Regions from separate parts of the Labrys sp. E2SS-1L genome, predicted to be linked through region 2. Evidence: predicted binding sites of a transcription regulator. Region 2 holds the regulator's gene; the other holds the start of a gene.
The links. The regulator PhoB, encoded in region 2, activates phosphate uptake and scavenging genes when phosphate is short. The targets are predictions, from matches to a motif close to TGTCATNNANCTGTCAT.
Positions count from the first base shown of each region.

Region 1: a site for PhoB is predicted at 2,558-2,574, ahead of phnC (phosphonate ABC transporter ATP-binding protein). Genes of this name have one in related genera too.

Region 1 is NZ_CP172712.1:2,382,209-2,386,397, forward strand. It holds gene phnE (phosphonate ABC transporter, permease protein PhnE) at 1-492, opposite strand, end outside; gene phnD (phosphonate ABC transporter substrate-binding protein) at 598-1,530, opposite strand; gene phnC (phosphonate ABC transporter ATP-binding protein) at 1,591-2,415, opposite strand; gene ACIGJE_RS11045 (LbetaH domain-containing protein) at 2,611-3,261, shown strand; gene ACIGJE_RS11050 (MaoC family dehydratase) at 3,266-3,721, shown strand; gene ACIGJE_RS11055 (MaoC family dehydratase) at 3,718-4,189, shown strand, end outside.
Region 2 is NZ_CP172712.1:1,767,282-1,771,470, forward strand. It holds gene ACIGJE_RS08100 (YciI family protein) at 1-25, shown strand, start outside; gene ACIGJE_RS08105 (RNA polymerase sigma factor) at 22-1,284, shown strand; gene phoB (phosphate regulon transcriptional regulator PhoB) at 1,433-2,134, opposite strand; gene phoU (phosphate signaling complex protein PhoU) at 2,148-2,867, opposite strand; gene pstB (phosphate ABC transporter ATP-binding protein PstB) at 2,903-3,730, opposite strand; gene pstA (phosphate ABC transporter permease PstA) at 3,727-4,189, opposite strand, start outside.

The DNA of each region.
Region 1 (4,189 bases), 610 kb from region 2:
CATCGGCCCGGACTTGAAGGCGATCAGGAAGATCATGGCAAAGACGATGGTGGGAACCGTACGGCAGAATTCGAGCCAACGGCGCACCACGGCGCGCAGAAGCCGGCTACGCGTCAGGTTTGCAGCCGCCATGAAACACAGGACGAAGGCGCCGAGCACGCCGAGCAGCGTGCCGAGATAGGCGACGAGCAGCGTGTCGCCGAGCAGCACCAGCCATTTGCCGAAACCCCAATACCACTCCCTGACATCGCCGAGGAAGTTGCCGAGACTGAGGGGAGGGGCAATGCGGCTGAAGAAGGAGGTGAAGTTGCCGATATGCGTCCACAGGAAACCCGGCCGGACCGAGGCCACATGCGCCGACAGGGCGTAGAGGGCGATGCCGACAGCGACGGCGAGCCAGATCCGCCGCTTCTTGGCGGCAATGGTTGCCTGATAGGCCTTCAGCAAGGCCCGGGCCTGCGCTTCCGGCAGGCTATTGATAGCCGGCAATATTATATCCTCCTGCCAAGTCGAGCGAGCGCGGTCCAAGGCGAAATCCGTCTGCGCAAAGGGCGCGCACCTTGCGGTACGCGCCCTTTCTTTCGGTCGTGCCTGGCTTTACTGGGTCTTGCGGAGCGCGTCGTTGAACTTCACCATGTCGACGATCGGCTGATATTCCTTGGCGCTGATCGCCGTGAGTTCGAGATCCTTGCCATCGGAAAGCTTGTCGAAATTGGCCTTGTCGTTCTTGGCGTAGTCGATCAGCGCGGCGCCGATCTTCTTCTTCAGATCGTCGGGCAGCGAGGCGAGCACCGTATAGGGGCCTTCAGGCAGGAAGGGCGTCTTGTAGATGACACGGAAATCGGCCTTGGTCATCGCGGTGCCGTCATCCTTCTTGAGGATGCCGCGGCTGAGCATGCGGGTCAGGTTGGAATCGTCTTCCGAGTTCCAGCTGTTCGCAGCAGCGTCGGCGGTACCCTGGGCGAGGGCCAGCACGGCGTTGTCGTGGCTACCGGCGAAGACGACGGAGGAGAAGAACTTGTCCACGTCGATGCCCTGGCTGTGCAGGCCGAAGCGCGGCGCATTGTTGCCGGAGGTCGAGTTCGGGTCGACGAGGGCGAGCTTCTTGCCCTTGAGGTCCTCGATGGTCTTGTAGGGGCTGTCGGCCTTCACATAGATCACCGAGTAGTAGCCGGTGAGGCCATTGTTATGGCGCGGCACGGCGACCGGCTCGGTGGCGACGCCGGTGATGATGGCGCGGGCATAGGAGGCCGGGCCGTACCAGGCGATCTGGGCAAAGCCGGCGCGCTGGGCTTCGATCACGGCGGCGTAGTCGTTGGCGATGTTGAGCTTGACCGGCACGCCGACCTGCTTGGCGATGTAGTCGGCCAGCGGCTGGTAGCGGTCATTGGTGGTGGAGGCGTTCTCGGCCGGAATGACGGCGAGCGTCAATTCGGGATACTGGGCCTTCCAGTCCTCGGCCTGGGCAGTACCGGCGGCAAAGCTCATGGCTGCTGCGGCAAGGCCGAGCAGCGTGCGGCGCGAAAGCATAGGTCTCTCCTGTCGGAAATATCGTGTTCTTGTGGCTCTTGAAGATGCGCAGCCGGCCTGTCAGGCCGCGACGCTGGCAGGGCGAGCCAAGCCTGCCGAATTTGTACCGCCTGCCCATTTGGTGTCGGCATCGGCGTCCATCACTTCGCCGGCCTCCAGGCCGTAGAGGTCGCGGGCCGCATCTGTCGTCAGCGCCGCGGGGGCGCCGTCGAACACCACCCGACCGGCGGACATGCCGATCAGGCGGTCGCAATAGCCGCGGGCGAGATCGAGCGAATGGAGATTGCAGATGACGGTGATGCCGAAATGCTTGTTGATGCGTAAGAGCGCATCCATCACCACCTTGGTATTGCGCGGGTCGAGCGAGGCGATCGGCTCGTCCGCCAGGATGATCGAAGGTTCCTGCACCAGGGCGCGGGCGATCGCCACGCGCTGCTGCTGACCGCCGGACAGGCTGTCGGCACGCTGGCCGGCAAGATTGGCGATGTCGAACTGCTCCAGCGCGGCGAGCGCCATGGCCTTGTCCTCGAGGCCCCACAGCTGCAGCACGGCGCTGGCGGTCGAGACCTTGTTAAGGCGGCCCATCAGCACATTGGTGAGCACGTCGAGGCGGCCGATGAGGTTGAACTGCTGGAAGATCATGGCGCAGCGCGCGCGCCAGTCCCGCAGGGCCTGTCCGCGCAGGGCCGTGACATCGACGCCATCGAAGGAGATCGTACCCTCGCTCGGGTCGACAAGGCGGTTCAGCATGCGCAGCAATGTCGACTTGCCGGCCCCTGAGCGCCCGATCACACCGATGAAGGCGCCGGGCGCAATTTCCAGATTCACATCGGCGACAGCCGTCTTGCCGCCAAAGCGCCTGGAAACTCCTTTGATCGCCAGCATGAACAGATCCCTTCTCGTGCAGGTTTCCGGAGTCGGTAACGCCGGGCCATTACAGAGGGATGGCAGTTCAATGATGTTTCGGTGACGATCCACCGCCGATGTCGCCGGCAATTGCGACAGGCCGGGCGCTCCGGCCGGTTCTTGTCATGGCGTTGTCGCAGGAGAATGGGAAGTACGAGCCTTTCCGACCGGTGAATTGCCTTGCCTAAGCTCAGCCCCACGCCTCTCATCGACCCGACGGCTTCGGTTTCAGCGAGCCGGCTCGGGCGCTACACCGAGGTGGGACCGCGGACCAGCCTGATTGAAGTCGAACTCGGCGATTATTCCTATGTCGTCAACGATGCGGACATCGCCTACAGCCATGTCGGCCGTTTCGTCTCGATCGCGGCCCATACGCGCATCAATCCGGGCAATCACCCGATGGACCGGGCAAGCCAAAGCCATTTCAGCTATCGCGCCTCGGCCTATTTCGAAGGCGAGAGCGACGAGAGCGACTTCTTCGCTTGGCGTAGGGAACATGATGTCCATATCGGCCATGATGTCTGGATCGGGCATGGTGCGATCGTGCTGCCAGGACGTCGTATCGGCATCGGCGCCGTGGTGGGTGCTGGCGCCGTGGTCACCCGCGACGTCGAGGCCTATACCATCGTCGCCGGCAATCCGGCGCGGCCGATTCGTCGGCGCTTCGACGACGCGATTGCCGATCGCCTGCAGGCCCTGGCCTGGTGGGACTGGTCGCATGAAGCGCTGCGGGCCGCCCTGCCGGACTTCCGCAAGCTCCCGGTCGAGGCTTTCCTCGACAAATATCAGGCTCTTGCCGTTGAGGGCCTAATCGGTCCATCCTGAGGGCATGGCTGATACCCTCCATTTCGAAGATTTCCCGGTCGGCGAGATCGCCACTTATGGCTCGTACAGGCTGACGCGTGAGGCCATCCTCGCCTTCGCCAGGGAATATGACCCCCAGCCGTTTCATCTCGATGATGAGGCGGCAAAAAGCACCATGCTGGGCGGGCTTGCGGCTTCCGGCTGGCATGCCTGCTGCATCTTGATGCGGCTCAATTGCGATGGCTTCATGCTCAACTCCACCTCGATGGGCGCCCCCGGCATCGACGAGGTTAAGTGGCTGGCGCCGCTACGCCCGGATGTCACGCTGAGCGTTCGCCGTACGACGTTGGAGGCGCGGGCTTCCAGAAGCCGCCCCGAAATGGGCCTGGTGAAGTTTCTGTTCGAACTTGTGGCGGACGGCAAGACGGTGGTGACCACCCAGACCGGTTCCATCATGTTCGGCCGGAGGCAGGCGGCATGAAATATTTCGAGGATCTTGCCATCGGGGATACCGACGAGATCGGCGCTTTCACCTTTTCGGCCGAGAATATCAAGCGCTTTGCGACCCTCTACGATCCCCAGCCCTTTCATGTCGACGAGGCTGCGGCGGAGGCCAGCCATTTTGGTGGCCTGGTGGCGTCGGGCTGGCAGGTTGCGGCGGTCTGGATGAAGCTCCTGGTGGCGCATCAGGAAGTCGAGATCGCGCGGGCGCGCCAGCTCGGTAAGCCGGTGGTGAAGCTCGGCCCGTCGCCGGGCTTTCGCAACATGGTCTGGGCCAAGCCGGTGCGCGCCGGCGATACGCTGCGCTATAGCGTGGAGATCACGGGCAAGAAGGAGAGCGCTTCCCGCCCCGAATGGGGCATCGTCTCCATGCAGAGCTCGGCGCTCAACCAGCATGGCGAGCAGGCGTTCCGCTTCGAGGGCACTGTCTTCTGGGAAAGGCGTGGAT
Region 2 (4,189 bases):
GATATGGGACCCGAAGGACTATTGAGCGAACGGCCCGAGCCGGTGTCTTCAGCCCCCGCAGCCGAGCTTGCCGAAATCGTGGCGCGACGCAGCTATGGCCGGCTCGTCGCTCTTCTCGCGGCGCGCTCGGGCGACATTGCGGGGGCCGAGGATGCCCTGGCCGACGCCTTTGCTGCGGCCATGGAACATTGGCCGGCGGGCGGCGTGCCCGTCAATCCCGAAGCCTGGCTGCTGACCGCGGCCCGGCGCCGCCAGATCGATGCGGCCCGCCGCGCCAGGCTGCGCGGCGAAAAGGCGGACGAGGTCAGCCGCCATGTCGAGGCCCTCGCCTCGGAGCAGGGCGAGCGGCATGCCGTGCCCGATGAGCGCCTGCGCCTGATGTTCGCCTGCGCCCATCCCTCCCTCGATGCCACCGTGCGTGCGCCCCTGATCCTGCAGGTGATATTGGGGTTCGATGCCGGCGCGATCGCCAGCGCCTTCCTGGTCTCGCCCGTGGCGATGAGCCAGAGACTGGTGCGGGCCAAGGCCAAGATCAAGCAAGCCGGCATCCCCTTCCGCATCCCGGAGCCCGACGAGTTGCCCGGCCGTCTCGACGCGGTGCTGGAGGCCGTTTATGCCGTCTATGCCGAAGGCTGGGCCGATCCGGAAGGGGCTCATGCCCGCGAGCGCAATCTGTCGACGGAGGGTATCTGGCTCGGCCGGCTGCTCGCCTCGCTCCTGCCCGGCGAGCCGGAAGTGCTGGGACTGCTGGCCCTGATGCTGCACGCCGAAGCGCGGCGGGCGGCGCGCCGCGGCCAGGGCGGCGATTATATTCCGCTGGAGCAGCAGGACACCACGCTCTGGGATGCGGGACTGATCGAGGAGGCCGAGGCCTTGCTTGCCCGGGCCGGCCAGGTCCGCCAGATCGGCCGCTATCAGCTGGAAGCCGCGCTGCAATCGGCCCATGCGCATCGACGCATCTGCGCGACGACGGACTGGGCCGCGATCGTCACATTGTATGAAGCCCTGGTTCTGCTGACAGCTTCTCCAGTGGCCGCCATCAACCGGGCCGTGGCGCTCGCCCGCCTCATGGGGCCGCAGGCTGGTCTGGCTGCACTTGACGAGGTCGCCGGTGACGGACGCATCGTCGATTACCAGCCCTATTGGGCCGCGCGTGCGGACTTGCTGGTGCGGGCCGCCAGACCGGAGGAGGCCCGCAATGCCTATTTGCGGGCGATCGGCCTGGAGAGCGATCCGGCCATCCGCCGCTATCTGCAGGCACGCCTGGCGGATTTGGCGGCGTGACTGCGCGGCGAGGGAGGAGGGCGGATATCGTCGCCCACTCTTGCTCTCTACGTCGCGCAGCCCCTAACCCTCTCCCCGTAGGAGCGTGGTGAGGGCGCAACGCAGCCTTGGCGAAGCGGAGCGAGCGGGCAATGCCCACGAAACGCGCTCAGGATTGCTTGGCGAAGGTCTCGTCGAAGGAATAGCCGGCACCGCGCACGGTGCGGATCGGATCGATCTCGCGCGTGCGGTTCATCGCCTTGCGCAGGCGGCCGACATGCACGTCGACCGTGCGCTCGTCGATATAGACGTCGCGGCCCCAGACGCTGTCGAGCAACTGCTCGCGCGCGAAGACGCGTCCCGGTGCCTGCATCAGGAATTCGAGCAGGCGGAACTCGGTCGGGCCGAGGCGGATCTCGCGATTGCCGCGATGGACGCGCTTGGTCTCGCGGTCGAGGGAGATGTCGCCGGCCTTGAGCAGGGAGGCGACGTGATCGGGCTTGGCCCGGCGCAGCAGGGCACGCACGCGGGCCGAGAGCTCGGGCACGGAGAAGGGCTTGACGACATAGTCGTCGGCGCCGGTGGCCAGCCCCCGCACGCGTTCGGTTTCCTCGCCGCGCGCCGTGAGCATGATCACCGGCAGGCGCTCGGTTTCCGGGCGCATGCGAATGCGCCGGCACAATTCGATGCCGGACAGGCCCGGCAACATCCAGTCGAGCAGAACCAGGTCCGGCACGCTTTCGCGCAAGCGGATCTCGGCGTCGTCTCCGCGTGCGACACTATCCACCTCATAGCCTTCGGCTTCGAGATTGTAGCGCAGCAGCAGGGTCAGCGCTTCTTCGTCCTCGACGATCAGAACCTTGGGAGGCATGGCCTATCCCTTGTTATTTAGCCGGCACAGGAAGGTCGACGAGATCGGTGCTGTTGTCCGCCTTGGGCCGCTCTCCGGCCGGCGATTCACCGGTCACGAGATAGTGGACCGTCTCGGCGATGTTGGTGGCGTGGTCACCGATGCGCTCGATGTTCTTGGCGCAGAACAGCAGATGGGTGCAGAAGCCGATATTGCGCGGATCTTCCATCATGTAGGTCAGCAATTCGCGGAACAGCGAGGTATACATCGCATCGATCTCGCCGTCCGAGCGCCAGACCGAGAGGGCTTCCTCGACATTGCGTTGGGCGAAGGCGTCGAGCACCTGCTTGAGCTGCTCGAGTACCAGGTCGGCCATGTGGTCGAAACCGCCGAAGAGCTGGGCCGGCTGGGCGTGACTGTGGATGGCCACCACGCGCTTGGCGACATTCTTGCCGAGGTCGCCGATCCGCTCGAGGTCATTGGCCACCCGCAGGGCCGAGACGATCTCGCGCAGGTCGAGAGCCAGCGGCTGGCGCTTGGCGATGATCAGGATGGCCCTGTCCTCGACCTGGCGCTGCAACTTGTCGATCGCGGCGTCGAGATCGATCACCGCCTTGGCGCGCTGGGTGTCGCGCTTGAGCAGGGCTTCGACGCTGTCGGCTACGCTCTTCTCGGCATAGCCACCCATTTCGGCGATCATGTTGCGCAGCTCGCGCAGTTCCTGGTCGAAGGATGTAACGATATGGTCGGACATGCCGCCTCCAAATGAATTCGACGCTGGCCGAGGGATCAGCCGAAGCGGCCGGTGATGTAATCCTGCGTACGGCTGTCGTTCGGGGTGGTGAACATCTTGTTGGTCTGGCCGACTTCGATGAGGTCGCCCAGATAGAAGAAGGCCGTCACATCCGCGCAGCGCGCCGCTTGCTGCATATTGTGCGTGACGATCACGATGGTGAAGTCTCGCTTCAATTCGTCGATCAATTCCTCGATCTTGGCGGTCGAGATCGGATCGAGCGCGGAGGTCGGCTCGTCCAGCAGGACGACTTCGGGCTTCACCGCGATGGTACGGGCGATGCACAGGCGCTGCTGCTGGCCGCCGGACATGCCTAGGGCTGAAGCGTGCAGGCGGTCCTTGACCTCGTTCCACAAGGCGGCCTTGGTCAGGCACCATTCGACACGCTGGTCCATCTCCGCCTTGGAGATGGATTCATGCAGCCGCACGCCGAAGGCGATGTTGTCGTAGATCGACATCGGGAAGGGCGTGGGCTTCTGGAACACCATGCCGATGCGGGCGCGCAGCACCGCCGGGTCGATCTCCTTGCCGATGACGTTCTGGCCGTCGAGCAGCACGCGGCCCTTGGCGGTCTGCCCCGGATAGAGGTCGTACATGCGGTTGAGCACGCGCAGCAGAGTCGACTTGCCGCAGCCGGAGGGACCGATCATGGCGGTGACCTGCCGGTCGATCATGTCGAGATTGATGGCCTTGAGCGCATGCTTCTCGCCATAATAGAAGTCGAGATTCTCGACCTTGAGCTTCACGGCGGCGGCTGGATCGGCGAGGGGGCGTTCGGCAACCGCGATGGAGGCTTGGGGGGTAGCGGACATGGGAGCACTCATTTCTTGGGAGCGAGCACGAAGCGGGTCAGGATATTGAGCGCCAACACGCCGGCGGTGATGAGGAGGGCGCCGCTCCAGGCCACCGAGACGGCCTTGGGATCGGGATAGGGCGCGAGCTGGTAGATGGCAGCCGGCAAGCTGGCAAAGGCATTGCCGAGATTGAGCGACCAGTTGGAATTGCCAAAGGCCGTGAGCAGCAGCGGTGCGGTCTCGCCGGCGGCGCGGGCCAGGGCCAGCAGGATGCCGGTAACGATACCGGTGCGAGCCGAGCGCCAGGTCACGAAGGTGATGACCTTCCACATCGGCGATCCCAGGGCAAAGGCGGCTTCACGCAGGCTGATCGGCACCAGCGCCAGCATGTCCTCGGTGGTGCGCACGACCACCGGCAGGATGATGATGGCCAGCGCCACCACACCGGCCCAGCCGGAGAACCCGCCTGTCGCCACCACGATCATCTGG